One region of the Aeribacillus sp. SP014 genome, then DNA from elsewhere that is predicted to be linked to it. Evidence: riboswitches for the same ligand, from Rfam matches in the RefSeq annotation. Region 1 holds a riboswitch; each other region holds the start of a gene.
What was found. Region 1 has a riboswitch for cobalamin ahead of metE (5-methyltetrahydropteroyltriglutamate--homocysteine S-methyltransferase). Riboswitches for the same ligand answer to the same signal wherever they lie in the genome.
Positions count from the first base shown of each region.

Region 2: linked by a shared signal. The riboswitch ahead of ACVIJU_RS06085 (ribonucleoside-diphosphate reductase subunit alpha) and the one ahead of metE (5-methyltetrahydropteroyltriglutamate--homocysteine S-methyltransferase) in region 1 are both predicted to bind cobalamin.
Region 3: linked by a shared signal. The riboswitch ahead of ACVIJU_RS07140 (ABC transporter substrate-binding protein) and the one ahead of metE (5-methyltetrahydropteroyltriglutamate--homocysteine S-methyltransferase) in region 1 are both predicted to bind cobalamin.

Region 1 covers NZ_JBSRXI010000001.1:505,099-515,786, forward strand. The annotation lists gene ACVIJU_RS02605 (basic amino acid ABC transporter substrate-binding protein) at 1-710, opposite strand, end outside; gene thiM (hydroxyethylthiazole kinase) at 1,132-1,938, shown strand; gene thiE (thiamine phosphate synthase) at 1,955-2,605, shown strand; gene metE (5-methyltetrahydropteroyltriglutamate--homocysteine S-methyltransferase) at 2,805-5,102, opposite strand; cobalamin riboswitch at 5,243-5,442, opposite strand; gene nfsA (oxygen-insensitive NADPH nitroreductase) at 5,838-6,587, shown strand; gene qoxA (cytochrome aa3 quinol oxidase subunit II) at 7,075-7,935, shown strand; gene qoxB (cytochrome aa3 quinol oxidase subunit I) at 8,066-10,006, shown strand; gene qoxC (cytochrome aa3 quinol oxidase subunit III) at 10,008-10,622, shown strand; gene qoxD (cytochrome aa3 quinol oxidase subunit IV) at 10,624-10,688, shown strand, end outside.
Region 2 covers NZ_JBSRXI010000001.1:1,212,742-1,223,429, forward strand. The annotation lists gene ACVIJU_RS06035 (TerC family protein) at 1-101, opposite strand, end outside; partial or broken gene ACVIJU_RS06040 (YkvA family protein) at 154-428, opposite strand; gene ACVIJU_RS06045 (sporulation protein) at 391-837, opposite strand; gene ytvI (sporulation integral membrane protein YtvI) at 1,216-2,244, shown strand; gene ACVIJU_RS06055 (AI-2E family transporter) at 2,386-3,477, shown strand; tRNA gene ACVIJU_RS06060 (tRNA-Pro) at 3,553-3,626, opposite strand; gene crcB (fluoride efflux transporter CrcB) at 3,687-4,049, opposite strand; gene crcB (fluoride efflux transporter CrcB) at 4,062-4,469, opposite strand; gene ACVIJU_RS06075 (hypothetical protein) at 4,556-4,846, opposite strand; partial or broken gene ACVIJU_RS06080 (ribonucleotide-diphosphate reductase subunit beta) at 5,033-6,077, opposite strand; gene ACVIJU_RS06085 (ribonucleoside-diphosphate reductase subunit alpha) at 6,090-8,354, opposite strand; cobalamin riboswitch at 8,491-8,669, opposite strand; gene ACVIJU_RS06090 (Hsp20/alpha crystallin family protein) at 8,803-9,243, opposite strand; gene ACVIJU_RS06095 (ABC transporter substrate-binding protein) at 9,762-10,688, shown strand, end outside.
Region 3 covers NZ_JBSRXI010000001.1:1,434,793-1,445,480, reverse strand. The annotation lists gene cbiB (adenosylcobinamide-phosphate synthase CbiB) at 1-473, opposite strand, end outside; gene ACVIJU_RS07150 (adenosylcobinamide amidohydrolase) at 470-1,933, opposite strand; gene ACVIJU_RS07145 (FecCD family ABC transporter permease) at 1,935-2,996, opposite strand; gene ACVIJU_RS07140 (ABC transporter substrate-binding protein) at 2,959-3,933, opposite strand; cobalamin riboswitch at 4,045-4,223, opposite strand; gene ACVIJU_RS07135 (N-acetylmuramoyl-L-alanine amidase) at 4,419-5,864, shown strand; gene ACVIJU_RS07130 (DUF1540 domain-containing protein) at 5,964-6,122, opposite strand; gene ACVIJU_RS07125 (cell wall hydrolase) at 6,348-6,929, opposite strand; gene ACVIJU_RS07120 (FAD-dependent oxidoreductase) at 7,234-7,797, opposite strand; gene ACVIJU_RS07115 (polysaccharide deacetylase family protein) at 8,795-10,186, shown strand.

The sequences.
Region 1 (10,688 bases):
GGTTTTAATTTGCTTCCTTTCGCGAACATTAGACCGTAAAACTCCGAATCGAAATTTTCCGGATCTTTAATTGCTTTCAATTTTTTGTCCGGATTATTTTTAATATATTCGTTGACAACCGCGTTATCGGCCACAACTGCGTCTGCGCCTCCGTTCAGAAGTTCCATGATCGCGAGGACGTTGTCTTCAAATTTTTTAACCGTTCCATCGCCGGCAAGTATTTTTTCAGCGGCTGTCTGACCGGTTGTTCCGTTTTGGACAGCAACTTTTTTGCCTTTCAGATCAAGCGCATTTTGAATATCGCTGTCTTCAGGAACTAAAATCATAAGAGTTGATTCAAAATACGGAACAGAAAAATCGTATGTTTGCTTTCTGTCTTCAGTAATGGACACAGAGGAAGCTGCCAAGTCAGCTTGTTTTCTTTGAACTTCAGCAAACATTGGATCCCATCCGGTATGTTTAATGTCTACTTTATAACCGGCCTCTTTAGCCACAGCGTTTATGAAATCAATATCAAAGCCGACAACTTTACCTTTGTCGATATATTCAAACGGAGCGTATGCTGCGTTTGTAACAACCTTTAACGTTTCTTTCTTCTCACTGCTTTCTCCTTTATCGCCTTCAGAACCTCCTGCACCGCATGCTGAAAGTATAAGCATTAGGCTTGTGAAAACAGCAAGTGCAATTATTTTGCTAAAATATTTTTTCATAAGTACCTCCTTATAAATGAATCAAAGAATGAAATTCGTTTCGACATTTACTGGTCTATTATAAATGAAAGATGTATATTCTTTCAATAACATGCATATTGATTCGAAATGATTGTTTTATTTGAAATTATATCATAAAAAGTGTCATGTTAAAATGAACAATTGCAGGCGGATAAAGAGCAAATTTTTCATGAAGAAGACGAAAATTTGGATTGTAAATAAAAAGAGAGTATAATGATTGGCAGAAATTATCATAAAAAAGCAGGTGCAGAACTTTTGGCATCAACCTGAAAATACAAATTCTTCTGTCTTATCGTTCAAATTTGTTGGGGAATTACGGAATTTGTTGGAATAATTTCCAATACATGATGCGCTTTGCAGATTGGACAAGATGCTTTAGCTTTCTAGAAGGAGTGAGAAAATGAATAAAGAACAATTGATTTTGGCGCTAGAAAAGGTTCGCGCCCAAAATCCTCTCGTCCACAACATTACGAATGTCGTCGTCACCAACTTTACAGCAAACGGTCTGCTGGCGATCGGCGCTTCTCCGGTTATGGCGTATGCAAAGGAAGAGGTTGCGGATATGGCGAAAATATCCGGCGCGCTCGTTTTAAATATTGGCACATTATCTCCTGAAGTAATCGAAGCAATGATTATTGCAGGAAAATCAGCGAATGAACACGGGGTTCCAGTCATTTTAGATCCTGTCGGTGCGGGAGCCACCCCTTACCGGACGGAAGCTGTTTGGGAAATATTAAAGGAGGTTCGCATCTCAGTTATTCGCGGGAATGCACCTGAGATTGCCAATGTGATAGGTGAAAAGCTTGCAATGAAAGGGGTGGATGCGGCGGATTCAGCTGCTGATCCTGTTTCGCTGGCCAAAAAAGCGGCCGAAGAGCTGAATACAGTTGCAGTCATTACCGGAAAAGAAGACGTGGCAACGGATGGGAAGACAACGTATTTGATTCAAAACGGCCATCCAATTTTAACAAAAGTTACCGGAACAGGCTGTTTATTGACTTCCATTATCGGTGCTTTTTCAGCCGTTGAAAAGGACTCTCTTGCTGCTTCAGTAGCCAGCCTCGTCACTTATGGGGTCGCTGCAGAAATCGCATTTGATTTAACGGAAGAAAAAGGTCCTGGAAGCTTTCAAATCGAATTATTGAACCAGCTGGCAAAGGTGACGGGAGACGAGTTGCTGAAAAAAGGGTCTTTTATAAAAAAATAAAGCAAAGGTGATAAACATGGCGCGAGTGTCGGCAAATAAAATGCGGGAGCTGCTAAAGGTGTATTTTATTATGGGCAGTGTAAACTGCAAAAGGAAGCCTGCTGATGTGCTTGAAGAGGCGATTGCAGGCGGAATTACGCTTTTTCAATACCGTGAAAAAGGTGCGTGGGCTTTAACAGGCGAAGAAAAATGGCGGCTTGGAAAAGAGCTGCAGGCTATTTGCCAAAAACATCACATTCCGTTTATTGTCAACGATGACGTTGATCTGGCTATTGAACTAGATGCAGACGGCGTTCATATCGGGCAAGAGGATGAACCGGCTGATCTTGTCCGGAAAAAAATCGGTGACAAAATTTTAGGCGTTTCTGCACATACAATTGAAGAGGCGCAAAAGGCGGTTGTCCAAGGCGCTGATTATATCGGTGTGGGGCCAATTTTTTCTACAAACACGAAAGAGGATGCAAAAAAGCCACAAGGTCCAAAATTGATTGAAAGCATGCGCAAACAAGGGATCGACATCCCTATTGTCGGAATTGGCGGGATCAACATCGCCAACGCCGGTCAGGTGATCGCTAGCGGAGCAGACGGCATCTCCGTCATTTCTGCCATTTGTCTAGCGGATGATGTTAAGGAAAGTGCAGCTCAACTGAAGAAAGCAACGATGTGAAACATTTTTTTCAATAAGATTTTGTGGATATAAAATATTTACATATAGGTTCGGCTTTTGAAAGTCGGCGAAAGGGGAGTTCTTTTATAAACGTAAAAAAGGAGCGGCAAGGCTCCTTTTTTAAATGAAAGTATAGAAACTGACATTTCTGCCGGTTTTATCGGGATTTGACTGCTGAGAGAATCGGGCCATACTTTTCTTAAATTTGTGCAGCAGTTATTTTTTCTCGATAGGTTTTCGCAGCTTCGACCATGACTTTTAAAGCACTAATCGTTTCATCCACTGATCTTGTTTTTAGCCCGCAGTCAGGGTTAACCCAAAACTGGCGCACGTCAAGCACTGCTAAGGCGCGGTCGATATTTTTTGCCATTTCTTCAACGGATGGAATTCGCGGGCTGTGAATGTCATATACGCCTAAGCCAATCTCTCTTTTATATTGATACGTTTCAAAAGCATGAACAAGCTCTCCATGGCTTCGGGAAGATTCAATAGAAATGACATCCGCATCAAGGTCATCAATTGCCTCCATGATATCCTCAAATTGCGAATAGCACATATGAGTATGGATTTGTGTTTCCGGGCGAACAGAGCTGGTGGCGAGCTTGAAGGCTTCAGCAGCTCCTTCGATATATTCTTTTTGTTTTGATTGTTTCAGAGGCAATCCTTCACGTAATGCAGGCTCATCAACTTGAATCATGCCTATTCCATTTTTCTCTAAAGCTAGCACTTCTTCGCGAATGGCAAGGGCGAGCTGGCGAAGAACGCTTATACGGTCGATGTCATTGCGCACAAATGACCAGTTTAGGATCGTGACAGGTCCTGTCAGCATCCCTTTAACAGGCTTGCTTGTCAGTGATTGTGCATATACGCTTTCTTTTACGGTCATCGGCTGATCAAATGCTACATCTCCGTAAATAATCGGCGGTCTCACGCATCGTGACCCGTATGATTGCACCCAGCCGTTATTTGTAACAGCAATTCCATTTAATTTTTCCCCGAAAAATTCGACCATATCGGTCCGTTCAAATTCCCCATGGACGAATACGTCTAAACCGAGCTGTTCTTGAATGTCAATCCATTTTTTTATTTCATTATTGATGACCGATTCATACTGCTCGTTTGTATATTCGCCTTTCCGCCATTTTAAGCGGATTTGCCGGATTTCTTTCGTCTGCGGAAAGCTTCCGATCGTAGTAGTCGGTAAAATCGGCAGATTCCATCTTTTTTTATGCAGTTTTTGCCGTTCGGTATAATCCAAGCGTTTCGTTGGATATGCTCCGATATTTTTGCTGGCCTCTTGAACCTTCTCATTTGTCCGAAAGGAAGAATGGATAAAATCCGTATAAGAGCGGTCATATTGTTTTAAATCATCGATCGTTCTTTTCCCTTTTGCATATTGAGCGAGTTCATTTACTTCATCCAATTTTTCATCAGCAAAGGAAAGAGCATTTTTCAATATGGACGGCAAGCTCTGTTCGTTTTGAACTGTAACAGGTACATGAAGCAAGCTGCATGAAGGCTGAATGATCAATCTATCAATATCTACATATTGCGCAAGATCATCGATTTCCTTAGCTTTTGATACTAAGGATGCTTTCCAAATGTTGCGGCCGTCGATCAAACCAGCTGCGAGAATTTTGTCTTTCGGAAAGCCGAGCGTTTTGATGTTCGACAGATTGACGCCATGATCATGTACAAAGTCCAGGCCAATTGCAGCGACAGGAAGAGACACGATTTCTTGATAATGGGTTATACTTTCAAAGTATGTTTGCAAAATGATATTTAACGAAGGAAGCGCTTTGTGGAAAGCATCGTATACCTCTTTAAACAAAGGAATCGATGAATCATCTAGCTCCTGTACAAGAATCGGCTCATCAATTTGCACCCATTTCGCACCGGCCTGAGCAAGTTCCGTCAACAATTGGACGTAAACAGGAATTAAAGCAGACAAATGTTTATGAAAATCGTGTTGATCGTATTGTTTTGCCAGCTTTAAAAAAGTAATTGGACCTAGCAAAACCGGTTTTGCTTCAATATTCAGCTCGTTTTTCGCTTCCTGAAAAAGTTCAAGCAGACGGTTCTTTACTAACGCCGGCGTTTTATTTTCAAGCTCCGGAACAATATAATGGTAGTTTGTGTTGAACCATTTGGTCATTTCCATTGCTTCTGCTTCATCAGAGCCTCTAGCCATTGCAAAATATGTTTTTAATGAAGTCGGCTCCATATGCTGGAATCTAGAAGGAATATACCCAAACATAAATGCAGTATCGAGGACATGGTCATATAATGAAAAATCTCCTACAGGAATCAGGTCTATTCCTTTTTCCTTCTGTTTTTTCAGATTGAGAAGACGTATATCTTTTAATGTTTCCTCCAAGCTGCTTTCTGAAATGTTTCCGTTCCAAAATGATTCCAGCGCTCTTTTCCATTCTCTTCTTTCACCAATTCTTGGATAGCCAAGATTTGAACTAATTAATGTCAATATTGACACCCCCATTTGATTTGTATCTCAACACATAATAAAAAAACCCTCTTTTTACGCGTAAAAGAGGGAATTGTGGACTCTAACTCGTGTTGAGATACATGTAGGGCTTAAATCTCAACATGGCTTCATCACTCCTCCCTATGACGCGTAGGTGGCAGTGCATACAACAGGCAGGTCTCCTGACTTAGGATCATCGCTTTCGATCCTCCTTCCCATTTCAAACATTGAAACAGTGGATGTTGGCCGAAAGCTCCCCATCACAGTGGCGCGACCGTGTTGGAATTTCACCAATCTTCCCTTTTAAGCGCATATTGCTGATGAAATATGACGCACCTGCTGCTTGGAACACTATATGAAACTATAATTATCAGAATAGATGATTTTTTTTGTTTTTTCAATCCCTATTTTTTAGGTTCAGAAAAGTGCTGCCCTATTTTGGGAAATCAATGGACAGAAGCAGGAATTCACATACAAATTGTGTGTTTAGAGGGTCGTTTTTAAAATTTAATTTTTCTAATAACGTAAATTCGAAAAATTTTGTTGTTTACAATACAGGATCGTTGCAGTGAATAGTTTGAGATACGATGGTAAAATTAGGTGCTTGGAGCCTTCACTGAAAAAGGAGCTATAAAAAACGTATTTTTCAATACGAATCATTTGAAAGAGCAGTATTTTCATGTTAATACTTGGATTGGAAGAAGTGTGATTTTTCAAAAAATAAGTGGGATTATAGAAAGGATGATTATGTTGAACGACATTATCAAAACCATTTTAAATCACCGTTCAGTTCGTCATTTTGAGGATCGGCCTTTGACAGATGAGCAAATCCGATTAATTGTCGAATGCGCCCAAGCCGCTTCAACTTCAAGTTACATGCAAGCCTATTCCATTATCGGGGTGAAAAATATACAAACGAAAAAAAAGCTCGCTGAACTGGCAGGAAACCAAGCTTACGTAGAGAAGAGCGGACATTTATTTATTTTTTGCGCTGATTTGCACCGTCATGAAGTCATTGGTGAAATGGAAGGCAAAAATGTAGAAGATTCATTGAGGAGCACTGAAAAATTTATGGTAGCTCTCATTGATGCTGCACTGGCCGCTCAAAATGCTGCGTTAGCGGCTGAGTCAATGGGACTCGGCATTTGCTACATCGGAGGCATCCGCAATAATTTAGAAGAAGTATCGAGGCTGTTGAAAATTCCAAACAAGGTCATCCCTCTTTTTGCATTAACTGTCGGCTACCCTGCAAAAAAAACGGCGAAAAAACCAAGAATACCTTTTGAGCATATTTATCATGAGGAAGAATATAAGCAAGATCAAGAAGCATATGTGCGCGAGCTTGAACAATATAATGAAATAGTATCCAATTATTATGATCAGCGAACAAACGGGATTCGCAAAGATACTTGGACTGGTCAAATGGCTCGCATGCTTTCGAATCCGACAAGAATGTACATGAAGCAATTTGTTCAGAAAAAAGGATTGAATTTAAACTAAAGCTTCAGCTCCTATCTCGATTTTATGAAGATAGGAGCTTTATTTTTGAACAGAAAATTGTATGTAAGTCATTTATCCGAACTCTTCCTTTCAGCATGAATTTGTTTATTTTTCCCCTGACTCGGCTGCTAACTCATTTTGCTTATTTCCTCACTTGGCAAATTTAGAATGATACATCGGTTCAAGAAAACAGATGAAAACGTCATTTTTCAGCTTCTTCATGTACATCCCTCGAAAATACATTCCCATCAGCTTTTATTTGGAAAATATAGAGAAGATTCCCTGAAAAAACGGAATTTCTCTATATTGTGTCAGATTCGTGGCAAAAATTTTACAAAAAATTTATCGTTTCTTGACTGTTTTTTGAATTAAAGTTTATTTCGATAAAAATGTGATAAAGTTCATTTACAACTCAATTATTTTTTGAATCGATTAAGTCGGTTTTTTATGAAAATTTAAAACATTTCTGATTTGAGAGGGATCGAAAATGCCGGCACAACAACAAAAATGGTTGAACTTGTTTATGAAGGTTTTACCACTGTCATTGCTTTTTTTGTTGACAGGTTGCAGTGAACGCTTTGTTTTATTAAATCCGAAAGGACCTGTTGCAGAGGTTCAAAAGGATTTAATCCTTTGGTCAATTTGGTTTATGCTGTTTATTATTGTTGTCATCTTTGTGCTGTTTGCCATTATTTTATGGAAATACAGGGAGAGACCAGAAAATCTTGATTATGAGCCTCCTGACCAGCACGGAAATACACTTCTGGAAATCATTTGGACAGCTATTCCTGTGTTGATTGTCATTGCATTGGCGATACCAACGATTAAGGCGACTTTTGAGCTTGAAAAACCGCCGAAGGAATCTAGAGGGGTTGAACCAATTGTAATTCATGCGACAGCAGCCGATTGGAAATGGATTTTCAGCTATCCGGAGGAAAATATTGAAACAGTCAATTATGTCAACATTCCAAAAGATGTTCCAGTTGAATTTAAATTGACAGCTGTCGGCGGGATGAGCGCTTTATGGATTCCAGAGCTGGGCGGACAAAAATATAATATGGCTGGAATGGGAATGACTCTTTATTTGCAGGCTGATCATGTCGGTACGTTTAAAGGGCGGAATTCAAATTTTACAGGAGAAGGATTTGCCCATCAAACATTTGATGTGAACGCAATGGAAAAAGAAGATTTTTATAAATGGGTGAAAGAAACACAAGCATCAGCTCCATTGCTGACGAAAAAACAATTTAACGAAATCATCCAAGTCGGAGTTTTAAAAGATAAATTGACTTTTTTTCTGGAACACATTTGGCGTGGGTTGATTTTGCGAAACCAGGTGAGCATTTAGACAATATCCCTGCAAAAGAAAAGCACGGTACCATAAAATTGGAGGAAGTTGAATCTGATCATCATGATAATCGTGAACATGAAAGCCATCAGCACGAAGGACATTAATCGGAAGGAAGGAGGAACGTGCTGTGAAATGGGATGAATTTTTCGTTACCGGCGAACCCCTTATATATATGGCGGATGCAGCTATTGTATTAACAATTATTGGTATCGTTTTTGTGTTAACCTATTTTAAAAAATGGAAATGGCTGTGGAAAGAGTGGCTAACGACTGTTGACCATAAAAAAATAGGGATTATGTATATTATTTCCGCCGTATTAATGCTATTCCGAGGGGGCGTAGACGCACTTTTAATGCGCGCCCAATTGACAGTGCCAAATAATACGTTTTTAGATTCACAGCATTATAATGAAATTTTCACTACACATGGAACCATTATGATTTTATTTATGGCAATGCCGTTCATATTCGGGATCATGAACATTGCAGTTCCTCTCCAAATTGGAGCTAGAGATGTGGCGTTCCCGTATTTGAATGCACTCAGCTTCTGGACGTTTTTCTTTGGCGCCTTGCTGTTCAACATTTCATTTGTGATCGGCGGCTCACCGGATGCAGGGTGGACGGCATACATGCCTCTTGCTGGAAATGAACTCAGCCCGGGGCCGGGCCAAAATTATTATTTATTAGGATTGCAAATTTCAGGGATCGGTTCATTAATCTCCGGTATTAATTTCATTGTAACGATTCTAAAAATGAGAGCTCCTGGAATGACTTTAATGCGCATGCCGATGTTTACATGGGCAACACTTATTACGTCTATATTGGTTGTTTTCGCTTTTCCGGTATTGACGGTTGCTTTAGCATTAATGACGTTGGACAGAATATTTGGCACTCACTTTTTTACGCTTTCAGGCGATGGAGTGCCAATGCATTGGGCGAACCTGTTCTGGATTTGGGGGCACCCGGAAGTGTATATTGCCATTTTGCCAGCGTTTGGGGTTTTTTCAGAAGTTGTCTCAACGTTTGCAAGAAAACGTCTTTTCGGTTATACAGCCATGGTTTGGTCCATGGTGGCGATTTCTGTATTAAGTATGCTCGTTTGGGTGCACCACTTTTTCACAATGGGTTCAGGAGCCCCGGTTAATGCATTTTTCTCTGTATCGACGATGGCGATAGCCATACCGACAGGGGTAAAAATCTTTAACTGGCTCTTCACTTTATATAAAGGTCGAATCAAATTCACATCTGCGATGCTATGGTCTTTGGCGTTTATTCCAACTTTCGTCATCGGCGGGGTTACAGGTGTGATGCTTTCGATGGCTGCGGCCGATTACCAATATCATAATACGTATTTCCTTGTAGCCCATTTCCATAATACGTTAATTTGCGGTACGGTCTTTGCTGTCTTTGCAGCGCTTCATTATTGGTATCCGAAAATGTTTGGCGTCATTTTAAATGAAAAGCTCGGCAAAATTACGTTCTGGTTTTTCGTCCTTGGCTTTAATGTATGTTTCTTGCCGCAATATGTTTTAGGATTTATGGGCATGCCAAGAAGAATTTACACATATCCGGCAGATGCCGGCTGGACGGAATTAAACGTCATTTCGACTATTGGCGCAGTTATGATGGGAATCGGCTTTATCTTCCTGTGTATTAATGTTGTGTACACGTACTTTAAAGGTGAGCGTGACCTCACGGGAGATCCTTGGGATGGCCGGACGCTGGAATGGTCTATTCCGTCGCCTGCACCGCATTACAACTTTGCCGTAACACCGCAGGTAAAAGGTCTTGACGCTTGGTGGATGATGAAGAAGGAACGGAAAGAAGGAAAAGAAGAAGAGGAGCCGGAATATAAACCAATCCATATGCCATCAAATTCGGGGCGGCCTTTCATCATGTCGATCTTCTTCTTTATAGCCGGCTTCGGTTTAGTTTTCGAATGGATGCCGGTTGCGATCATCGGATTGATCGGCGTTATCATCTGCATGATTTTGCGCTCTTTTGAATATGATGATGGATACTATGTGCCGGTCGAAGAAATTAAACAGACGGAAGCAGGGAGGGAGTAACATGTCGGAAATTGCTCCAAAACAATCGAATCTTCCACTTGAGTATTCAACGAAACAAAATCAATTAAATATTTTAGGTTTTTGGATTTTTCTCGGGGCAGAGCTTGCCCTGTTTGCCACCCTCTTTGCTACGTATCTTGTGCTCGTCTCCAGAACAGCGGGCGGACCAGGTCCCGAGGAATTGTATGAATTGAAAACAGTTTTGATTGAAACTTTTCTTCTGCTTACAAGCAGCTTCACTTGTGGTCTTGCCGTTTATGAAATGCGAAGAGGCAAGCAAGCCGGTATGATCGGCTGGCTGATTGTTACGATATTGTTGGGAATCGGTTTTTTGTACTTTGAAATAGAAGAGTTCATTTTGTATGCTGTTCATGAAGGTGCAACAATGCAAACAAGCGCGTTCCTTTCATCCTTCTTCGCTCTTGTTGGAACGCACGGGCTTCATGTCACGATCGGGATATTTTGGATTTTGATTATCATTTTGCAGGTGCTGAAAAGAGGCCTTAACGCGGATACGGCAAGAAAAGTGTTTATTTCAAGTCTATATTGGCATTTCCTTGATGTCGTTTGGATTTTCCTCTTCACACTCGTCTATTTGACAGGGATGGTGAGTTAACTTGGCACAAAACGAAAAAGGATTTCCTTGGAAGCATGTCTTCGGGTTTTTGTTGTCCATAATATT
Region 2 (10,688 bases), 710 kb from region 1:
GCTGCTAAACCGATTAGAATGGCATTATCACCAGCTAAAACAAGGTCAATGATAACAATCGAAAGTAATGCTGAAAAAAACTCAGGTGAGAATAGTTCCAATATTTATCACTCCTCAAATATTTTATACTCATTTCGATGTTTTTATCCTTTGTTATGCAAGACAATATTTTTCCTGTAATTCCTTCGGAGCCATTTTGATCATTTGTTGCATGATAAAAGTAAATATAACGACATCATCCACAATTCCAATTAAGGACAGGAAATCTGGGATTGCATCGAACGGCAACAGGAAATATCCAATTATGAAAGCGATCGAGAATAGCTTTTTTTCCTATTCACCTCCTTCGATAAGAAAAATTCAAATATAAAAGGGAAAAATGAACGAAAGTTATAAATGAACCGAATTCTTTTCCATATTTTTCTCATCGTTTTCCCCTCCACTAGGTTTATTTTTTAAAATTTGTATTGTGTCATGATCCAGACTATCGATTCCTTCTTCAAACACTAATGTTGTTTTAAAACGGTATGTTAAACTGTCTGTTGTTGCGGGAAGATGCTTTGGTAAAACAAATTCAAAAGGAATTTTTGCGCAATCAGCTGGATCGATTATGTCAGGAGCGAATAACGTAATGGAGGCGATTGATTGCTGATCAGCCTGATTGTTTATTTTCATAAGATCACATTGCAGCTGCTTAATCTTTTGAGTTATAGTGCCTCCTTTAATGTAGAGCGTGCCTGTTACTTTTTCTCCTGGCGAATACGTTTCTTTATCCAGTACGAGATCGACTGTTGCAGAGCCTATTCCGATTTTGGACATATATTTTCTAAGCAGCAACTCAAATCATCCTCCCAAAAATTGTTTTAAGATGCAAAAAGACCTTTGCCATTTTTATGGCAAAGGTCTCGCTAACAACATCCAGTTGTTCAATAAAGCCGGTGGATTCCTCCACGAAATGACGACTTTATTGTTAAGCTACTCCCCTTTGGGAATTTTTATTCTTATTCCGTTTTTCTAATTTGATTATATTGGTCAAATTGCGATTTGTCTAGTATTTTTTTTACTGAAGTAAATGTGTTTTGCAAAATGTCGGAACAAATAACAATTTATAAAAATAATAAGGAATTTCAATAGTTCAAATGGAAAATCCGCGATATAATAAGGATAACATGATGATTTTGAGTATAGAATAGATAGGAGAATGATGTATTGAAAATGAAAAAGTATCTTCCGCTTATCATCATTGGTATTGCCATTCTTATACTAATACCGTTCAGCATCCCGATATTGCTTGCGCTGCTTACAGCTCTTGTACTTGAAAAGCCTATCAGCATTCTCCAAAATCGATTTAAAATAAAAAGACCTTATGCAGTTTTGCTCATTTTTGTTGTTTTTTTACTCTTATTATGTATTCTAGGCTTTGGTTTGATAAACTTTATATATACAAACTTTGTGAGTTTTATAGAAAATATCCCTTTATATGTTAGAAAATTCAATCATGATTTTATTAATCCTCTTCTTGATACGTGGGAAAATTATTCCGCTTCCCTTCCAGAAGGTGTCATGACGTCTATTGAAATTTCCATTAATAATTCTGTCAATGCAGTTGACGGTCTTGTGAAGCAATTGATGGAATCGCTCATATTATTTGTTTCCGGCATTCCTGGCTTTTTCATTGAAGCGCTGATTTACTTGATTGCTCTTTATTTAATCAGTTTAGATCTGCCGAAAATATGGGCTTCGCTCGAGACCATGCTGACAGAAAAAACGAGAAATAAAATAAAATATGTTGTGAATGATCTTTACAAAGCAGGCTTCGGCTTTATTAAAGCGCAAGTTATCTTAAGTTTGCTGACATTTATACTAGCTTATATTGGGTTGGTGCTGCTTCGTGTAGATTATAGCTTGATTTTGGCAATCATTATCGTGGTTGTTGACATCCTTCCAATATTGGGAACAGGATCGGTGCTGGTTCCTTGGGCTATTTATGCATTTAGCCAGGGGCAAACCAATCTCGGAATAGGATTAGTTGTCTTATTTCTTGTGATCACTGTCGTCAGACGTGCTGTCGAACCGAAAATTATGTCAACCAACATGGGAATAAGCCCTCTTGCCGCCTTGATCAGCATGTTCATTGGACTAAAGATGCTCGGTATATTAGGTTTATTTTTAGGTCCAGTTGTTGTGATTTTGTTTGAAACATTGCGAAGAGCAAACATTATAAAGCTTAACATAAAAATTTAAAAAGGTTTTCCTTAAATTTGAGCGGAAAATTTGGATTAGAAGCAATAGGAGGATTGAAAAAAATTGCTTAGAATATGTAAATACATGATATTCTAAATATTGGAACGAATGTTGCAAAATTGGATGCGGGAGGCAAGCATTTTGTTTAAATCAAAACTTCATTTTTGGACGTTAGAAATACTTTTGATCATTTTGATCTTATATTTCAGCACAAAAATATCTTTTCTTTTTGAGCCCATTGTGATCTTTATAACTACTTTGTTTTTTCCTATAATTATTTCCGGTTTTCTTTACTTTTTGTTTGCTCCGATTATTGGCTTTCTTGAAAAGCGAAAAATTCCAAGAGTGCTGGCCATTTTGATTTTGTATATCGTGTTTATCGGAGGAATTTCGATCGCCATCGGATTGGTAGGTCCTACGATTGTTAAGCAGTTTAATGATTTAATTCGAAACATTCCTTTTTATATAACAAAAACGAGAGAAATCATTGAAAACCTCTATCAAACAAGCTGGTTCCAATGGGTATTGACGCAAGATTATTTTTCCATTGAAAAAATTGAGAGCACCATTACGCAATATGCATCGAGAATTACAAATAATATTACGAATGGCGTTCAGTCCGTTTTCAGCGTTATCACAAATATAACACTCATTATTGTCACGGTGCCGTTCATTTTATTTTATATGATCAAGGACGGACATAAGCTGCCGCACCAGGTCGTAAAGTTTTTTCCGAGCGATTTCCGCGATGAAGTTATGATTATCTTAAAGGAAACAGGCGAAACCTTATCTACCTATATTCAAGGACAAATGCTTGTTTCCATGTTTGTCGGGCTCTTTACGTTTATCGGATACTTAATTATTGATCTGCCATATGCTTTGCTGCTTGGAATAACTGTGGCAATCACCAATATTATTCCGTATTTAGGTCCGTTTATTGGAGCTGCTCCAGCCGTTATTGTCGGCTTGCTTGATTCGCCTTTTAAAGCACTTCTTGCGATTATTGTCGTGACAATTGTTCAGCAAATTGATGGGAATGTGATTTCTCCGTTTATTATCGGCAAGAGGCTTGATACACATCCGTTGACCATTATTATTTTGTTGCTTGTTGCAGGAAATATCGCGGGAATTTTGGGGATGATTTTGGCTGTTCCAACATATGCTGTAACCAAAACGGTTGTGATTAACTTATATAAATTAATTAAACTGAGGAAAGGGATTAAAAAGACGTAATTCAAAATATAAGCCGCTTGAAAAAGCTCAAGCGGCGTTTTTGGTTTTAAATGATGATTTAGGAGATTTACAGAGTCGGGATGACAGGATTCGAACCTGCGACCCCCAGCACCCCATGCTGGTGCTCTACCAAGCTGAGCTACATCCCGCTGGACAATCTGTATTATAAAGAAAAAATCAAACCATGACAATATGATTCAAATAAGTTTTTAAAATATAGCGCCTAGTTGGAAGCCGAGAAAGGCAAACAAAAGACCGAACGCATAGCTTGAAAGAAAATAGCAAATGGACACTGTTTTTTGTTTTTCTGTTAACAGCTGTTTATTTTCAAGCTGAAACGTAGAAAAGGTGGTAAAGGCTCCTAAACATCCTGTTCCAAATAACAGTAGATATGCTTCTGAAATATTCATGCCGATCAAAAGGCCGAGCAGGAAAGATCCGCTGACATTGATAATAAATGTCGCGACAGGGAACTTCATATTGCTTTTCTTTTTAATCCAATTGGTGACGATCAAGCGGGCATTAGCTCCTAAAAAACCTCCGATTCCTACAACGATAAAGTTGAAAAGCATTACTCTTCACTCCTATTCATGACGGGCCGTTCGTGCGTTGTGCTGGGAAAGCATTTTTCGGCCAAGATGATAACCAGACGAAACAAATAAATAACCGCCTATTAAGCTTGACAATGTATACATAATGGCTGTTTCCCATTTATCGGCAATCATCAATTGAATGTTCTCAAAACTGAAGGTTGAAAATGTTGTGAATGACCCGATTAAGCCAGTACCGATCGCTGCGGCAAAATGGGGAGGAAATCCTTTTATTTTAAATACATATTCAGTCAACCATCCTAAAAGAAAACTTCCAGCCAAATTGGCTAAAAGTGTCGCTGCTGGGAAAGATCCGGTCCAAAAGCTGGAAGTCCATAGGCCGACACTGTATCGAAGGCAGGCACCTGCTATCCCGCCCAAACCGACTAATAAATAAATCATTATATTCACCTCGCAATGGTGGAAAACAACATAGTTCTTTTTAGCCAATATGATTTTCTTAATCTTCGTGAAAACTATATTTCTTTTTAGGGCATCGCCTTTGTAATTGCTTCTATAATGAACGCAATACAAGCTAAAAAGATGGTCAGTAAAGTTGAACATAACAATATGTTTCTGATGACGACAGCAGCTTTGTCGCATCTGCTGAAAGTTTGAAAAGTAAAATATACAAAGATGCCTAATAGAATCGAGGCAAACCAACTTATAAAGCCTGTTTTTGTAGCTAATTTTTGCCAATCAAACATCCAAAAATATAGAATAGCGATATGAATTGTTACTAACAAAATTGACATTATGATCAAGGTTGATTTTAACATAGATCCCCTCCGCACATATTATACCATGGCATGGAAAAATGGGATGCTTAGGTTCCCAAAAAGATAAGCTCTTTTAAAAGAAAGTAGTTGCTTATCGAACAATTCTTTCATAGCATTCCTTTTGGTTTGGCAGCAGATAAAAAAACGGGCAGTCTCTGCTGCCCGTTATCATGAGAACGTAAATTTTTACAACTCATCAAAGCCGTTATCAATCGTGTTGACTTTTGTATATTGTCTCGATTTTTGTTCAAAGAAGTCTGATTTTCCTAAGTCCACTTCTTCATAAGCCCGTATCCATTTCAAAGGATTTGTCCGATAGCCTTCAAAAGGACGTTCGAATCCCAGCTGATTGGCACGGAAATTCGCATAAAATTTAATATAGCTCTCCCACATCTTTTAAATGCAGGCCTTCAATGTCATTGCCGATAATTACACCGGCCCATTCGATTTCCAGCTCGGCTGCTTTCATAAATGTTTTCGAAACGAATTGTTTCAGTTCATCTGTATCATATTCAGGATATTGCTTCAGCACCGCTTTGAAAATTTTTTCAAACAAACCTACGTGTATTTGTTCATCACGGTTAATGTAGTTAATCATCGTGCTAGTGGCTACCATCTTTTGGTTTCTGGCTAAATTATAAAAGAATGCGAAACCGGAATAGAAAAATAAACCTTCCAGTATGACATCAAAGACGATCGATTTCAACAAATTCTCCACATTCGGATTTTCTGCAAATGCTTTATACCCGTTGGTGACAAATTCATTTCGCTTCCTTAAAACCGGTTCGTTCCGCCAATATTCAAATACTTCATCCTGTACGTTTTTAGGCACGATGCTTGAAAGAATATACGAATATGAATGGTTATGAATCACTTCCTGCTGAGCGAGCAAGATCATTAAGGCGTTTATGCTCGAGTCTGTAATATAATCAGCAACTTTTCCGGCATAATCGGTTTGAATGCTGTCTAATAAAGCTAAGAGGCCGATAATTTTTAAAAATGCGTCCTGTTCTCTTTCTGAAAGCTCAGGAAATTGCTTCACATCTTGAGCCATATTGATTTCAAAAGGTGTCCAAAAGTTTGCGAGCATCCGTTTATATTTTGGATATGCCCACGGGTAGGCGACATCATCCCAATTGAGCACGTTGGAACATTTTCCGTTCACTATTGCTGTTGAACGGTTTGGTGCATCAGGATCCATAATAACTCGTTTTGTTAATGTTTGCTCCATATTAATTCCTCCTTAACTTGCACATGATTCACATTCATAAATGTCGCTTGATGTCGAACGGACATAATACGTTGTTTTTAATCCGGATTTCCAAGCTGTCAAATGAAGCTCCAGCAATTCTTTCGCTTTAATCGTGTTTAGGACGTAAAAGTTGAAGGAAATGGACTGGTCAATATGTTTCTGGCGCACTGCATTTTGTTTAATGCTCCATGTTTGGTCGATCAAATAAGCGGATTTATAATACCAAGTCGTTTTCGCATTTAAGTCGGGAACGGTAACTGGAATTTTGTAGTCTTTCTTTTCCTCTGAATAAACTTTTTGGAAAATTGGATCGATGCTTGCTGTGCTTCCGGCTATAATGGAGGTCGAGGCGTTCGGTGCGACCGCCATTAAATAGCTGTTGCGAATCCCAAAAGTCTGCACTTTTTCCTTTAATTCCTGCCATTTTTTTGACGTATAACCGCGGATCTCAAAATATCGCCCTGTATCCCACTCCGAGCCTTTAAAGAGAGGGTATGCGCCTTTTTCTTTTGCGAGCTCCATACTCGACTGAATGGTTAAATACGCAATTTTTTCATATAATTGGTCGACAAATTGGACTGCCTCGTCGCTTTCCCATGTAATTTCCTTTAGTGCAAATAAATGATGCATGCCAAACGTTCCAAGGCCGATTGCACGGTATTTTTCATTTGTAAGCTTTGCCTGTAATACCGGAATGTTATTTAAATCGATAACGTTGTCCAGCATCCGCACTTGAATAGGGATTAAACGTTCCAGAACGTTGTCTGGGACAGCCCGTGCCAAGTTGATGGAAGAAAGGTTGCAGACGACGAAATCGCCGGGCTTTTTCACAATGACAATTTTTCCATCTTCAACATATTGTTCTTCAACAGTAGTAGCACTTTGATTTTGCGCAATCTCTGTGCATAAATTGCTGCAATAAATCATGCCGGCATGCTTGTTTGCGTTTTTTCGATTCACTTCATCCCGATAAAACATAAAAGGCGTTCCCGTTTCAAGCTGGCTGATCATAATCCGTTTCATTATTTCAATCGCAGGCACTTTTTCTTTAGATAAGGAAGGATGATTCACGCACTCAAAATATTTTTCCCGAAAGCTGCCGTTACCTTTTTCTTCATCATAATAATCTTCCAGACTGAATCCCATGACTTTGCGAACTTCGTGGGGATCGAACAAATACCAGTCCCCGCGCTTTTCAACTTGCTCCATAAATAGGTCAGGAATGCATACACCTGTAAATAAATCATGGGTGCGCAGCCGTTCGTCTCCGTTATTTAATTTTGCATCTAGGAAGGCGAAAATATCTTTATGCCAAACATCCAAATAAACGGCAATTGCTCCTTTTCTTTGGCCGAGCTGGTCGACGCTCACTGCCGTATTATTTAATTGCTTCATCCAAGGAATGACACCTGATGAAACTCCTTTGAACCCCCGGATATCGCTTCCGCGGCTTCTGATTTTCCCTAAATAAACTCCAATGCCTCCGCCGCTTTTAGAAACATTGGCAATATCAGTGTTCGAATCATAAATGCCTTGAAGGCTGTCGTCTACCGTATCAATAAAGCAGCTTGAAAGCTGACCGACTGATTTTCCTGCATTAGCCAATGTAGGTGTTGCAACCGTCATATATAAATGGCTCAATGCCCAATACGCTTCCTTTACAAGATGCAAACGTTTGGACGGATGCTCGTTGATCATTAACGTCATAGCGATGATCATAAAACGTTCCTGTGGAAGCTCAAATGTTCGTTTATGAAAATCTTTAGCTAAATACCGGTCGTAAAGGGTCCTTAATCCGATGTATGTAAACAGCTTGTCCTTCTCAGGATCAATGGCATTTCCCAGCTCCATAATTTCCTCTTTTGAATAATGCTCTAGCAAAAGAGGGCTGTAGATTCCAAGATCGGTTAATGTTTCGATTAACAAATAAAAATCGCCGTAGCCCGGTTGGTTGTAATTTCTGTTTTGGCTCGCTTCATAGTAAATTTTTTCAAGAAATACGTGTGCAGCTAAAAAAGTCCAATCCGGCTCACTTTCCGAAATGTTTGCTAAAGCTTCAATAATCAGCAGGTTTGTAAATTTTTCAAGATCATCAATCTGCTGGTATTGTAGGGTTGTCGACACTCTCTCGCTGTATTCATGAAAGGAAAGGGATGGAAACTTTTTTTCAAGCTGCCTTAGATAAAGCTCCCAATCGCTCCTGTTAAAATGATTTTGAAAAACCTCGTATAGATTTAATGCTTTCGTAATATTCATCAAACATCCTCCTTATCAAAATAAAAAACCGCCCAGGAAGCTGAGCGGATCAAACGATGATTAAAAGGGAGGCGGTTTACAAGGCGAAACTACTCCATTCAAACCATCGTTTCATCTTCCCAACCCCCGAAGAATTAGAAACGTTCGGACAAAGGCAGGTCTCCTGACTCGTGCTTCATCCTACTTTGAATCCTTCCCATACGAAACGTACAGTGGATTATTCATTTCGTAGCACTCACAGTTGCGGGGACAGTTCCGGATTCTCACCGGATTCCCTTTTAAGCTGAAAACAGCACCTTTGTCGTTAGGTTTTCAATATATAGTATTTAATTGTTTTTGATTACACAATATATAGATTTTTGATGTTATATATTCATCATAATCGTACTTGGCGAAAATTGCAATAAAAAAGTGAGGCTGATTGAAATTTTGCAACCTCACGAAACAATTAATGAAACTGAATATCAATTTTCTTTTTGTTGTTTTCGGTTTGTTTTGGAATACGGATTTCCAAAACGCCATTTTTATATGTCGCGCTCACTTCTTCTTCTTTTACATTTGCCGGCAATGCAACAGCGCGGTGAAACCGCCCTACAAACCGTTCGCGTCTATGCATTTCTTCTTCCTTTACTTCTTTGCTTCTTTGAATTGTGCCGCTGATCGTAAGAACGTTGCGATCAAGATGAATGTCAACGTCTTCCTTTTTTTCAAGGCCGGGCAAATCACACGTAACAATTACTTCATTAGCAGTTTCATGAATATCAAGCCGGGGGGTATTCATAGTCTCAAAGTTTTCAAAAAAATGCGGGAAGCTTTCAGAAAAAACGCGATTCATGTTTCGTCTAAATTGGTTGATCTCAGAAAAAGGATCGTAAGGAATGAGAGCCATATGATTGTTCCTCCTTTGATTTTTTTACAGAAAATATTATTTGTGTTGGGAAGAGAAATATACATAAAGCAAAGTTTAAATTACTGTTTTTAATCATAAAAATATAAATAAGTCCGCTGCATCCAAATCGTTTCGTGTTTGTTGCTTTTAAAAGCACAACCTAGCAAAATTTGGTGAACGAATGGATAGCATATTGTTGTTATTAAACAAGAATTTACATACGCAGAAAATTAAGTAAGCTGCTTAATTGCAGCCATGCTGGGAATTAACAGATCAAGCTGGATAAATTCACAATGATTGGAAACCGCTGTTGGACAACTTTATAAATTTAAAAATTATTCTTTCGTTGCACATTCTGAAACAACGATGTTGTGAAGACAATCTGCAAGCAATAATATAAAAAACAATAATAAAAAAATTTGGAATATTAAAAAATATAAAGAAGGGAGGGAAAAGCTTTATAACCTTGCAATTCAAAAAATGAAAGCGTTTAACTAATGCTTTTAGGGGGGTATAAAATGGTGGGAAAAGGTAAATTTTGGAGTGTTCTTTTTATTACTATAATGTTGATTTTATCAGGTTGTTCAGGATCGGCTGTAAGCAATAGCAAGTCTAATTCCAGCGGTGAAAAAGATACAATCAAAATTGGCGTCATCCTTTCTTCAACTGGAACATTCGCTCCGCTTGCGGAAAGCATTAAAAATGGATTTAACCTTTATCTTGAAGAAAATGATAACAAGTTGGGCGGAAAAAAGGTGGAAATAAAATTTGAAGATGATGAAGCAAACCCGCAAGTTGCTTTAAGGAAATATCGCCAATTAGTCAAGAATGAAAAAGTAGATATACTTGTTGGACCAATTTCTTCAGCAGTCGCTTACGCATTGAGAGACGAGGTGGAGAAAGACAAAATTATATTAATTGATGCCAATGCTGCCGGAAACGATCTTTCCTGGAGCAAAAAAAGCGATTACATTTACCGCCTGTCATTTTCCAACTGGCAAAATGGCAGCAGTGCTGGAGAATATTTAGCAAAAAATGTTGGAAAAACAGCGGTAGCGATTGCACCCGACTACCCTGCAGGAAAGGAAGTTGTTTCCGCTTTTAAAGAAGCTTTTGAAGCTGCTGGCGGTAAGGTAGTAAAAGAAATATACCCTAAATTAGGAACGAATGATTTCGCAACGTATCTTACTGATGTAGCCCAAGTAAAGCCTGAACTAGTTTTTACATTCATGGCAGGCAGCGATGGAATTCGGTTTGTTCAGCAATACAATGATTTTGGCTTAAAGGGAAAAATTCCGCTGTCAGGTCCAATGGAATTTGGCGATCAACTGATCCTCGAGCCTACTGGTGAAGCAGCAGAAGGAATCATTTCTGGCATACTGTACTCGCCTTGGCTAGAAAATGAGGAAAACAAAAAGTTTGTAGAGGCATATCAGGAAAAATAC
Region 3 (10,688 bases), 930 kb from region 1:
AGCGGTGCGGTAATGCCATCGCTCGTATTTTCCGCTACCGTTTCCACCGTTCCCCGAACGATTTCCGATTCTGGCAAATCTGCCGTATCGCGGCCGACAATCCATGACAGCTTTTCTCTTGCCGAAACGAGATTTTTTTGGCAAAGCGGTTCATAAACTGCCAAAGCTGCTTCCCGCAAACTTTTTTCCGCTATCATAAAAGAAATGATCACCGCTTCCGCAAAAATGCCCGCTGCTGGGTGAAGCCTAGAGAAAAATGACACAATTGAAAAAGCGGCCAGCATAAAAAATAAACCGACCAGCATGATCATCGCCATACCTTTTTCTTTCTTAAAGCGCCCTTTGTTGAGGCGCCGTTCGCAAAACGCAATAGACCAGCCAAACAAGCGGACGGGATGGGGGGCATTTTTCGGATCCCCGATGACTTGATCGATTACAAACGCCAGCATAATCGCAATTACATGTTCTGTCATGTCCTTCCCCTTCTTTTTTTATTTAGCTGAATCGCTTGAATTGTACTCTCATATACCCCCCTGCCGACCAATCTTCCAAGTGTTGTGATCGTGCCAGCGTGCTGATGAAAAATGCCCTTTTGCGTGGCAGCCACTAATATGCTATCCGTTGAAGTGCCTGTTGCAATCGTATTGGAGACAGGATCCAACACTTTTTCATCAGCCAGCGCCTTCGTTTTGGCTTCTGTTGCCGTCATCACACTTTCAATAAATGCTTGATCAGATAACCGTCCGTTTATCAAAATCCATGTATTGATCGTCCCTGAAGCTATGCCATTCCGTTTTATACTATTTGCTGCATCCACTGCATTGGAAAGTCCTGCTGTCACAACAATGACAACGGAGACTCCTTCTGCTTCAAGCTCGCTGACTACCCCATCTTCCAAACAAGCCGCGGTCATCATGGCGACTGTTGCATGTTGATCAAACCCGTTTTTCTGCAGAAAATCGGCCATTTCCGAACGGCTGTCTTGACAATTGTAGCTTTTATCGACATGACGGTTGACAAAAGTGCTGTGCCAGCCAAATCCTCCGCCAATAATGGCAGATGAAAGGGTTTTGAGCGGCGATGCCGCTTTTAAATAGATGAGTTCCTTCGTCTGAACAATGTCCCTTTTTGTCACTTTATATGTTTCTTCCTGTTTCTGTTCGGGTATAAGCAGCATTTGCGGGCGGGCAAGCTCCGGATGTGATTGTTTGACAATCGAAACACCATACACCTGTTCAATCGTTTTTTCGTTCATCACGACAGATGGATTATCAACGGCAACCGCTTTTCCATCTTTTAATAACAGCAGTTTGTCACAATAAAGGCTTGCTAAATTCAAATCATGAAAAATTGAGACAACCGTTAATCCATTTGATTGTGTCCAATTTTTCAACTGATCAAGCATGATTTTTTGATGGGAAATATCAAGATGGTTCGTGGGTTCATCTAATAAAAGCAAAACGGGGTTTTGTGCAAGAGCCTGCGCTAAAAAAACCCTCTGTTTTTCCCCGCCGCTTAATTCATTGATCGCTTTATTTTTTAAGTGGGAAATATTCGTCTGCTCCATGGTCTTTTGGATGATTTGTTCATCTTCTCCCGTCAACCGCTTGAAGAAACCCGTTTGAAAAGGATAACGGCCGAGCGCCACTGTCTCCCAAACGGTATAATCAAACATTTGCGTTGGGATTTGCGGCAATGAAGCGATGTTTTGCGCCAATTTTTTCGGAGAATAAGCAGAAAGAGGTTTGCCGGCAAGCTCGATCGTGCCGCTTTTAACCGGAAGAATCCCGCTGATCATTTTTAATAGTGTCGTCTTTCCACTCCCGTTTGGCCCCAAAATGCCAAATATTTCCCCTTTTTTTACTGAGAAGGAAAGGTTTTCGATAATCTTTCGCTCTTGATAGCCTCCCGAAATGTTCTTGACTTGCAGCATGTTACCCTCTTCTTTCCATTCTTTGTTTCATTAAAATAAAGGCAAAGCTGGGAGCGCCGATTAAAGCCGTGATCACACCGATCGGAAGTTCTGTCGGCGACACGATCGTTCTTGAAACGAGATCCGCCAAAATTAAAAAAGCGGCGCCAAAAATGGCGGACAGAGGGAGAAGATGGCGATAATCACTTCCCCAAAGCAGCCTGTTTACATGCGGGATGACAAGACCGACAAACCCAATCGTTCCGCTGATGGCAACGGCCGCACCGGCTAAACAAGAGGATGATGCTAAAATAAACAGCTTTCTCCTTTTTACATGGACCCCAAGCTGCTTCGCCTTTTCTTCGCCAAAGGACAGAGCGTTTAATTCTGTTCCGTTTACAAAAATCAAAATGGACCCGATTAAAAAAAACGGCAAAAGCATCAAAACGTATCCCCAGCCGCGCATCGCAACGCTTCCTAACAGCCAGTTGACAATTTGTCGCAATTCTTCTCCTGTCAGGGCAATCATCAACGAAATGAAAGCACTTAAAAAGGAACTTAAAATAATTCCGGTCAGCACAATGGTTTCAATCCTCATCGTTTTTTCAATGAAATTGGCGAACAAAATCACAGCCAAAATCGTTAAAAAACCCGTAAAAATGCTGACAACCGGCAAAGTGAATGAGCCGAAAAAAGGAATTTGAATGCCGAAAAAAAGAACAAGTACAGCACCTAAAGAAGAACCTGATGAAACACCGAGCGTATAAGGATCTGCCAAAGGGTTTTGCAAAAGCCCTTGATAACAAGCCCCCGCCATTGCAAGCGAGGCTCCGACAAGTCCGGCTAAAACGACACGAGGAAGTCGAATATCAAGCACAATGCTTTTCATGCTTTCATCAATGTCCGGCGCCAAACCAGTATGAAACAGTTGATTGAAAATTATTTGGAAAATATCCTTAAACGTGATGTGAAACGTTCCGATAGAAATTCCTAAAAAGACGGAAAAAATAAGAAAACAAGCGGTCGCCGTATAGGCGACCACATGTTTATTTTTTGTAGACATCCGGATAAATTGCTTTCGCAAGTTCTTCTACTCCTTCAACCAATCTTGGGCCTGGGCGGCTCACCAAGTCGGAATGCACATCGTAAACCCGTTTATTTTTCACCGCTGATACATTTTCCCATCCTTTGCGTGCCAACACCTGGTCAACAGCTTTATCGACGTAATAGCCGTATGTCGTCACAATGACGTCTGGGTTCAGTTTTACAACGGCTTCTTCCGTCATTTGCGGCCAGCCTTCTTGATCGCCCGCTGCATTTTTTGCTCCAATGATCGTTAGCATTTCATCCATAAACGTTCCTTTTCCAGTCGTATAGATTTGTGGTGCGGGATTCACTTCGACAAAAACAGACACTTTTTGATCATCCGGAATCGTTTTTCCTTTTTCTTGAATATCCGCCAGTTTCGTTTTCATCTCAGCCACAATATCTTCGGCTTTGTCACTTGTCCCTGTAATTTTGCCGATTGTCTGGATGGAGTCATACACTTTATCAAATGATTGGGCATCTTCGACTACAAAAACATTTATTCCCGCATCTTTCAGCTGCTTCAGCCCTTCCTGCGAGTTATGGGCGCTGGAAGCATGCGCTAAAACAAGATCCGGTTTTAAAGAAATAATTTTTTCAACATTAAATTCCATCCCGCCAACCTTTTCTTTGTTTTGAACATCTTCCGGATAGTTGTCATTATCACTTACACCGACAATTTGTTCACCCAACCCTAAAGCATAGGCAATTTCAGTATTGCTTGGAATTAGCGAAACAATCCGCTCCGGTTTTTCGTTTACCGTCACCTCATTTCCTAAACCGTCCTTGACCTTCACCGGAAATTGTGAAGCCGTCTCTTCCGTCTTTTGATTGCTTTTGTTTTCAGACGGCTCTGATGTATTTTGTTGGCCGCATCCAGCCGCAATTCCAAATAGAAGTAATAAGGCTAAAAATAGTGCAGATAGTTTTTTCATCATTTTCCTCCTCCAATAAAAAAACATCTTCTTTTTTTGATAAGAAGATGTCTGAAAACAAGCATATCGCTTTGTTCTGTTTTCAAACACCTCCCTATCCTCGTAGGGTTTTTAGGCGTGTTCAAACAGGCAGGTCTCCTGGCTCATGGTCATCGCTCCCTGAACCTTCCCGTAGACACAGTGGCATTTTCAGGTTGCTCCCATTCACAGTGGCGGGACCGCGTTGGATTTTCACCAAACTTCCCTTTTAAGCGGACAAAAGTGTCCGCACCTGTTTGCTTTTGAATGAAATTGTCGACGAATGTAATTATACATCATTCAAATCCGTTCTGGTAGAAAAAATGTGAAAATGCTATGTCAAGTTTTATATTGGACTTTTTATAAGGTTTTCAATTCAACCGTGTTGATTTGAACCGATTGCCGTAAAAATGAATAAAATTTTAATGGATGGGTAATTGATTTTAGGAACGAAGGAGGATCCATAAGTGACAGTCGTTCTTTTAGACCCAGGCCACGGTGGAAGTGATCCTGGTGCAACATTTAGAAGCTATGAAGAAGAAGACTTTACGCTGACTATTGCCTTAATAGCCAGAGACCATTTGCTAGAAAACTTTCAAGTAGATGTCGTGATGACACGAACGAACGATCGCACTGTCAGTTTAGAAGAAAGAACGAGTTTGGCAAACAGACTAAATGTCGATTTTTTCTGCTCCATCCATGTCAATTCAGGGGGCGGAACAGGATTTGAAAGCTATATTTACAACCGCGGTGCATCTAATAAAACGATTCAATACCGTTCCATCATTCATAATCATATTATGAGCGTAATCGGGCCAAAATATAACGTACAGGACCGCGGAAAAAAAAGCGCCAATTTTTTTGTGTTGAGAGAAACGAAAATGCCCGCGGTTCTTTTGGAAACATTATTTATCGATAATCCTAACGATATCAAATTGTTAACCTCTTCTGCTTTTATAAGTGATTTTGCCGCCAGTGTGGCGGAAGGAATAGGAAAAGCCCTTAATTTAAAGAGAAAGGCAAGCACAACAAAAAAGCCGTCGACAAAACCGTCGGCTCCTGTTTCAAACAACACGCTTTACAAAGTGATTGCCGGTTCCTTCAAAGAGCGTAAAAATGCAGAACAACGCGTAAAGGAACTGAAAGGAAAAAACGTGGACAGTTTTATTTCACCTGCTAATGTTAACGGCACAAGTTTTTACCGTGTTCAAGCAGGGGCTTTTCAACATTTGGAAAATGCGAAGGAGCAGCTGGCAAAACTTGTGCAGCTGGGCTATAAAGATGCTTTTATTTTAACTCCCGAAGAGCAGCGTGCAAATCCGCCAAGGCAAAATCAACTAGCCAGCTTGCTGTCTACATCAGAGCCGCAAGCATCCGCCACAGAAGACATTTCTATTTTAGGAGAACCGCTTTTATCGGGAACATTGTTGGATCAGTTCGTAAAAAATACGAATCCAGATGCACCTCAACTGGGTGATTTATATATCCAATTAAGCAAACTATACGGAATACGCGGTGATATCGCTTACGCACAAGCCATTCATGAGACGAACTATTTTCGCTTCACCGGGGTTGTCGACCGCAGCCAAAACAATTTTGCCGGAATTGGAGCGACAGGCCCGAATGTCCGAGGAGCAAGCTTCTCCACATCAAGAGAAGGAGTTCTCGCTCATTTGCAGCACTTGTTTGCTTATGCGACAACAAAGCCTCTTCCAGGTGATGAGCCGCTTGTAGATCCAAGATTTCATTATGTGAAGCGCGGATCAGCTACCACTTGGAAAGAATTAAATGGAAAGTGGGCAGTTCCTGGAGATCGTTACGGAGAAATGATTTTATCGATTTACCGTTCCAACCTTCAATTCGCTGTTCAACAGCTTTCCTCCATGATTGCGGAATTAAACAAACATGTATGATCATTTTTTTTGGTCCATTTTCCAATTAACGTGAATAAAATTGAAAATCATTATCAATAATAAAAGAGAGCCGAAATGGAATTCGGCCCTCTCCATTATTTAGAAAGTTTCCGGTTCAAATGTTTTGCAATCCGTTTCCTTTTGATCTTTGGCGGTTTTCCCCGAATGGCTGACAACATAAATGGAATCAGCTGAACATCTATTTCCATCCGCCCAATATTTACAGTTGTTTACTTCACATAAAACGTCTTGTGCCATCGCATGTCACCTCCCAATTATAGAATTGCCATCGGAAGGTGTTTTGATACGACACAAATAGTTTTTGACAATGACAATTTTTTAAAAATATGCATCACATGGCAAAAAAGTATGACGGGATGAAAAATATTTTAATCCAGCGTCCTTGCTTGATTCGATTTTTTTCATAAGGAACGGTTGTGCTGGAATAAAAAATAAGGAAGCTGCTGATAAGCAGCAGCTTCCTTATTTCGCAAAGACGTGATCGCCTATCACAATTGTTGTGTTTTTAGTTCGAACCCATTGGTCGTCCGTCTTTTTCGGATTATAAAAATACAGGGAGCCTTGACCTAAACCGTGGAATGCCAAAGCTTCATTTACTGCTCTTTTGGATTCCTCACTTGCAGGCTTGTTAATCTCTCCATTTGCTACAGGAGTAAATTGGCGATCTTGATAAATAACCTCTGTAATTGTATCAGGATATAAAGGGCTGTCTACGCGATTTAGTACAACAGTGGCAACCGCAACTTTTCCTTCGTATGGTTCTCCTTTTGCTTCTGCTTCTACTAATCTAGCCAATAAATCTTTTTCACTTGCTGAGATAGTTGGCGGAATAGTCAACTCTTCTCCAACATATAGTTCATCAGTTGTTTTATTGTTAACGGATTTTAGTTTTTGAACTGAAACCCCGTATTTTAGACCAATTTTCCAGAGTGTATCTCCTTCTTTCACCGAATAGGCAGCGCTTGCCTCACTTCCTTGTCCGGTGAAAACAATGGCAGCAAGAGCAATAAATGAGGAGAAGATGAATTTTTTTATTTTCTTCATAAATCCTACCTCCTTTTTTTCGCTCTCTATTACCCTAACATCTTCTAATCTAGAATTCATTAAAAAATCTTTTCATATTATTCATAAATATTCCAGCAAAGGTTCGGCGTTTACATATGTCTTTTGGAAACATTTTGCTGAATACACTGTACTTTGTTCTTTTAGAAACTCCCTGCACAAGAGATATTTTTCCATAACAATTTCCCATTGGTATAAAGTTTTACATATTTTGGACTTACACCTATATTCGAGTTTTAAATCATAAAAAAAGACAAGACAAATGAATGTCCTGTCTTTTTTGAAATTAATTTTTCAATATATCATGATCGACGTACCGTTCGCCATTCAGCTCGCTGATGACATTGATGGCCACTTTTGCACCGTCACCTGCGGTAATGATTGTATGTACACTTACGCCAGCAGCTGTACCTGCTGCCCAAATTCCGTCAATATTTGTTTTTCCATTTGAATCCACATCGAATATTGTTTTGATGCGAGGCTCTGTTCCGTCTTTTGTTTTTAATCCAATTTTCTCGGCTAAATCCGTCAATACTCCTGTCGCTAAAATGACATGCTTCGCTTCATACGAACCGCCATCGGTTTTGACGACGTGTCCATCCTGTTTTGTTTCAATTGTTTCCACTTGCTCGTTTTTTATTTCTGCTCCAAACTTTTCCGCCTGTTTTTTCCCAATATCGATTAAATCAGGACCTGTAATTTCTAAAACACCATAGTGGTTTTCGATCCATGCCCTTTTCGTCATTGATTTATCGTGATCTAAAACTAATGTTTTCTTTCCAGCCTTCGCCGTAAACAACGCAGCACTTGCCCCCGCAGGACCGGCACCAACAATAATCACATCGGACATCTTAACTCCTCCTTTGCAAAAAATGTTTATAATTTCATTGTAAGCGCAATCGAAAAAAAATGTAAAGAAACTTGCTTACCAATTCTGAAAATTAAAAAATTCATATATAATCTCCCTTCTCCAGCTGAACATAAAACCTTTTGTAGGCTGGAGTCCCGAAGTAAAAACCGCTTATCCCCAACTGATCTATTTTCAGAATACAGTAAAAAACGCTATTAAAATTCGCTATGCGGCTTCCGACACCCCAATGTGCAATGTTCCACAATACTGCTACATAAGTCCGCCGGAGGAAGAAAAACATGAAAGTCAGTATATGACACTCCTTTGGCGATTGACATTACAAACGATACTTAGTCGTAATCCATATTATGCAAATTCAGGTGAATTTTCTCAGCAGACTGAACCATATATTAAAGAAAGAGCGTCTAAATATATTAGTTGGAAACTTCTAGAATGGAATAAATCATCATTTACTTGAAAAAAATAGGGAAGCTTTCGTTTAGCAACAAAAAATTTATTTATGAAATGAACATTACAACGGCTCTGCTAGCAGCAAATCGACCATTCAACATCTTGAATATTTGATAAATATTTTACGCATTCTCTCGGCTTCTTTATTCACCGCTAGATCGTCACGAAACAGGTTGAGATAAAGGTTTCGAACGACAACTAACATTTAAAATAGATCCATACCTCTTTACGAAGCTTTCAAAAAAGATTGGTGAAGCGCATATCCAAACCGAAGCAAGAATGAAATGACAAGAAGATAAGAATCATCAAGTATATGAATCAAGCTCAAGAAAACGGACTGAAACAATATATTTATGATGATATTTCGAATTTCACAAGGATCGTAGAAATGGATGGATATAAAAGCCAATTTTAAAAAAATTTATTAAAAATGGAAAACGGCTTTGACATCTTTTCATCCTGATAGTACTCTATATTCGTTGACATTTTACATACGGCATTTATTTAAAGAAGGCAGTGAACATTAGTGAAATCGTTTGTATGGAAAATAAGCGGCATCGTTTTCATTTCGATCATTTTCATTTTTTTAATGTCTTTTTATTACAAAACATTAAGGGTACAGTCTGTCCCAGCAAATGGAAGCAAACAAATAGAAAAATCGCAATATGATGGAGTTGACTTAATTTCAGATATTGAGGATAAAAAAGAATTCCATTCCGCCATACACTATCCGAGATTTCAAAGCAGCAAACTGAATGCATCCATCCAGTCTTACGTCAAAGAAGAGAAAAGACGGTTTCACGAACAAATTCAATCCCAAAAATGGCGCTTGTTTAAAGATCCGTCGAATTTTTCTCTGACTTTTCGCCTCTATCCGGTCACAGACAGCGTCTATTCTTTTGTTTTTACTTCGGAAAGCCATTCAGATGGGGAAAAAGAAAGTAAAGACTTTAAAATCTTCATAGTCGATTTGGCAGCAGAACGTTTTATAAACAGCCAAGACATTCTTGAAATCGATGAAAAAACAAAAGAAAAGCTGCATGTTCAATTGACGGACCAGTTTCTTCAATCAAAAAAATATAAAAAAAGCTTTAGCAAAAAGAAGCTTAACAAGTGGCTCAATCACCCATATAACGATTTTTCCAATATTTATTTGACAAACAAATTCATTGTTTTCAAGTTTCATAGCAATGAAGTAACAGAAGGTGCTGAAAGTCCTGAAATTTCCATTCCTTTAACGAAAGGAAAAGAGTTATTGACAGAGGAGTGGCGAAAGCGATTACGGATGGAAGAAAACAAACCAAAAAAAGCAGAACCATTGCCGAAAAAACCTCCCATCCAAAAAGACGAGCCGATCAAAAGCAAAAAAATAGTTGCTCTAACATTTGATGACGGACCTCACCCAAAATATACAACAGAAATTTTGGATTTATTAAAATCGTATCATGCAAAAGCCACTTTTTTTGTGATTGGTCAAAGAGTTAATTTTTATCCTAATATTGTAAAAAGAATAGGTTCGGAAGGACATGAAATTTGCAACCACAGCTTTAGCCATAAAGATTTTACAACTTTAAAAAAAGAGAAAATACTTGAAGAAATAAATATGACCGATCAAGAAATTTTCAAGGCATCGGGCTTAAAAGCGAATTGCGTCCGCCCTCCATATGGGGCTGTTAATCAAAAGGTCAGATCAGCTATTGAAAAGCCTATCATTCTATGGACTGTAGATACATTAGATTGGAAAACGGATGACCCAAAAAAAGTACTTAAAATCGTTCAAGCCAAGACAAAAAACGGTTCCATCATTTTAATGCACGATATTCATTCATCCACAGTAGAGGCATTGAAGCTAATCTTGCCATATTTAAAACAACAAGGTTATGAGTTTGTAACTGTATCAGAGATATCAAAAAAATGAAATCCTCGTCACATGCAGTTGGCGACCGAAATATAACATGTATACAATGCCTATTCTTATAGTGTTGAATGCGATCCGATTCCCAAATCTATGGAAACGTTCAACAGAAATTTTGAAAGCTGAAACGTTTGATGCCTATTTTAATGAAAAAAATGATCTGTCCTGCTAAAGAAGCTTTGCAGTGGAAATGTGTGAAAAGGAAAAGGGATTTTAAAGCGATTCCCATAAAAAGATGTTCCAGTATTTTAACGTTTGCACTCATTTTTGGCCATAAAAGCAGGGATCCAAAAAGGTCAGCATTTTGGGTCCCTTTCTTTTGTCAAGTCGTAACAGCTGGTGCCGATTGATGTACACAATAGAGCAATTGATTTGCTTTTCCTTGCAGAAAGTTGATTGCTTATAAACCAGACGTCGTTGCTCTACGTTTTTCATTTAATGCACAAATACGTTTATACTGCTGTTATTCATGGGCAGTGCATGCCGCAAACCGCCTTTCTTGCCA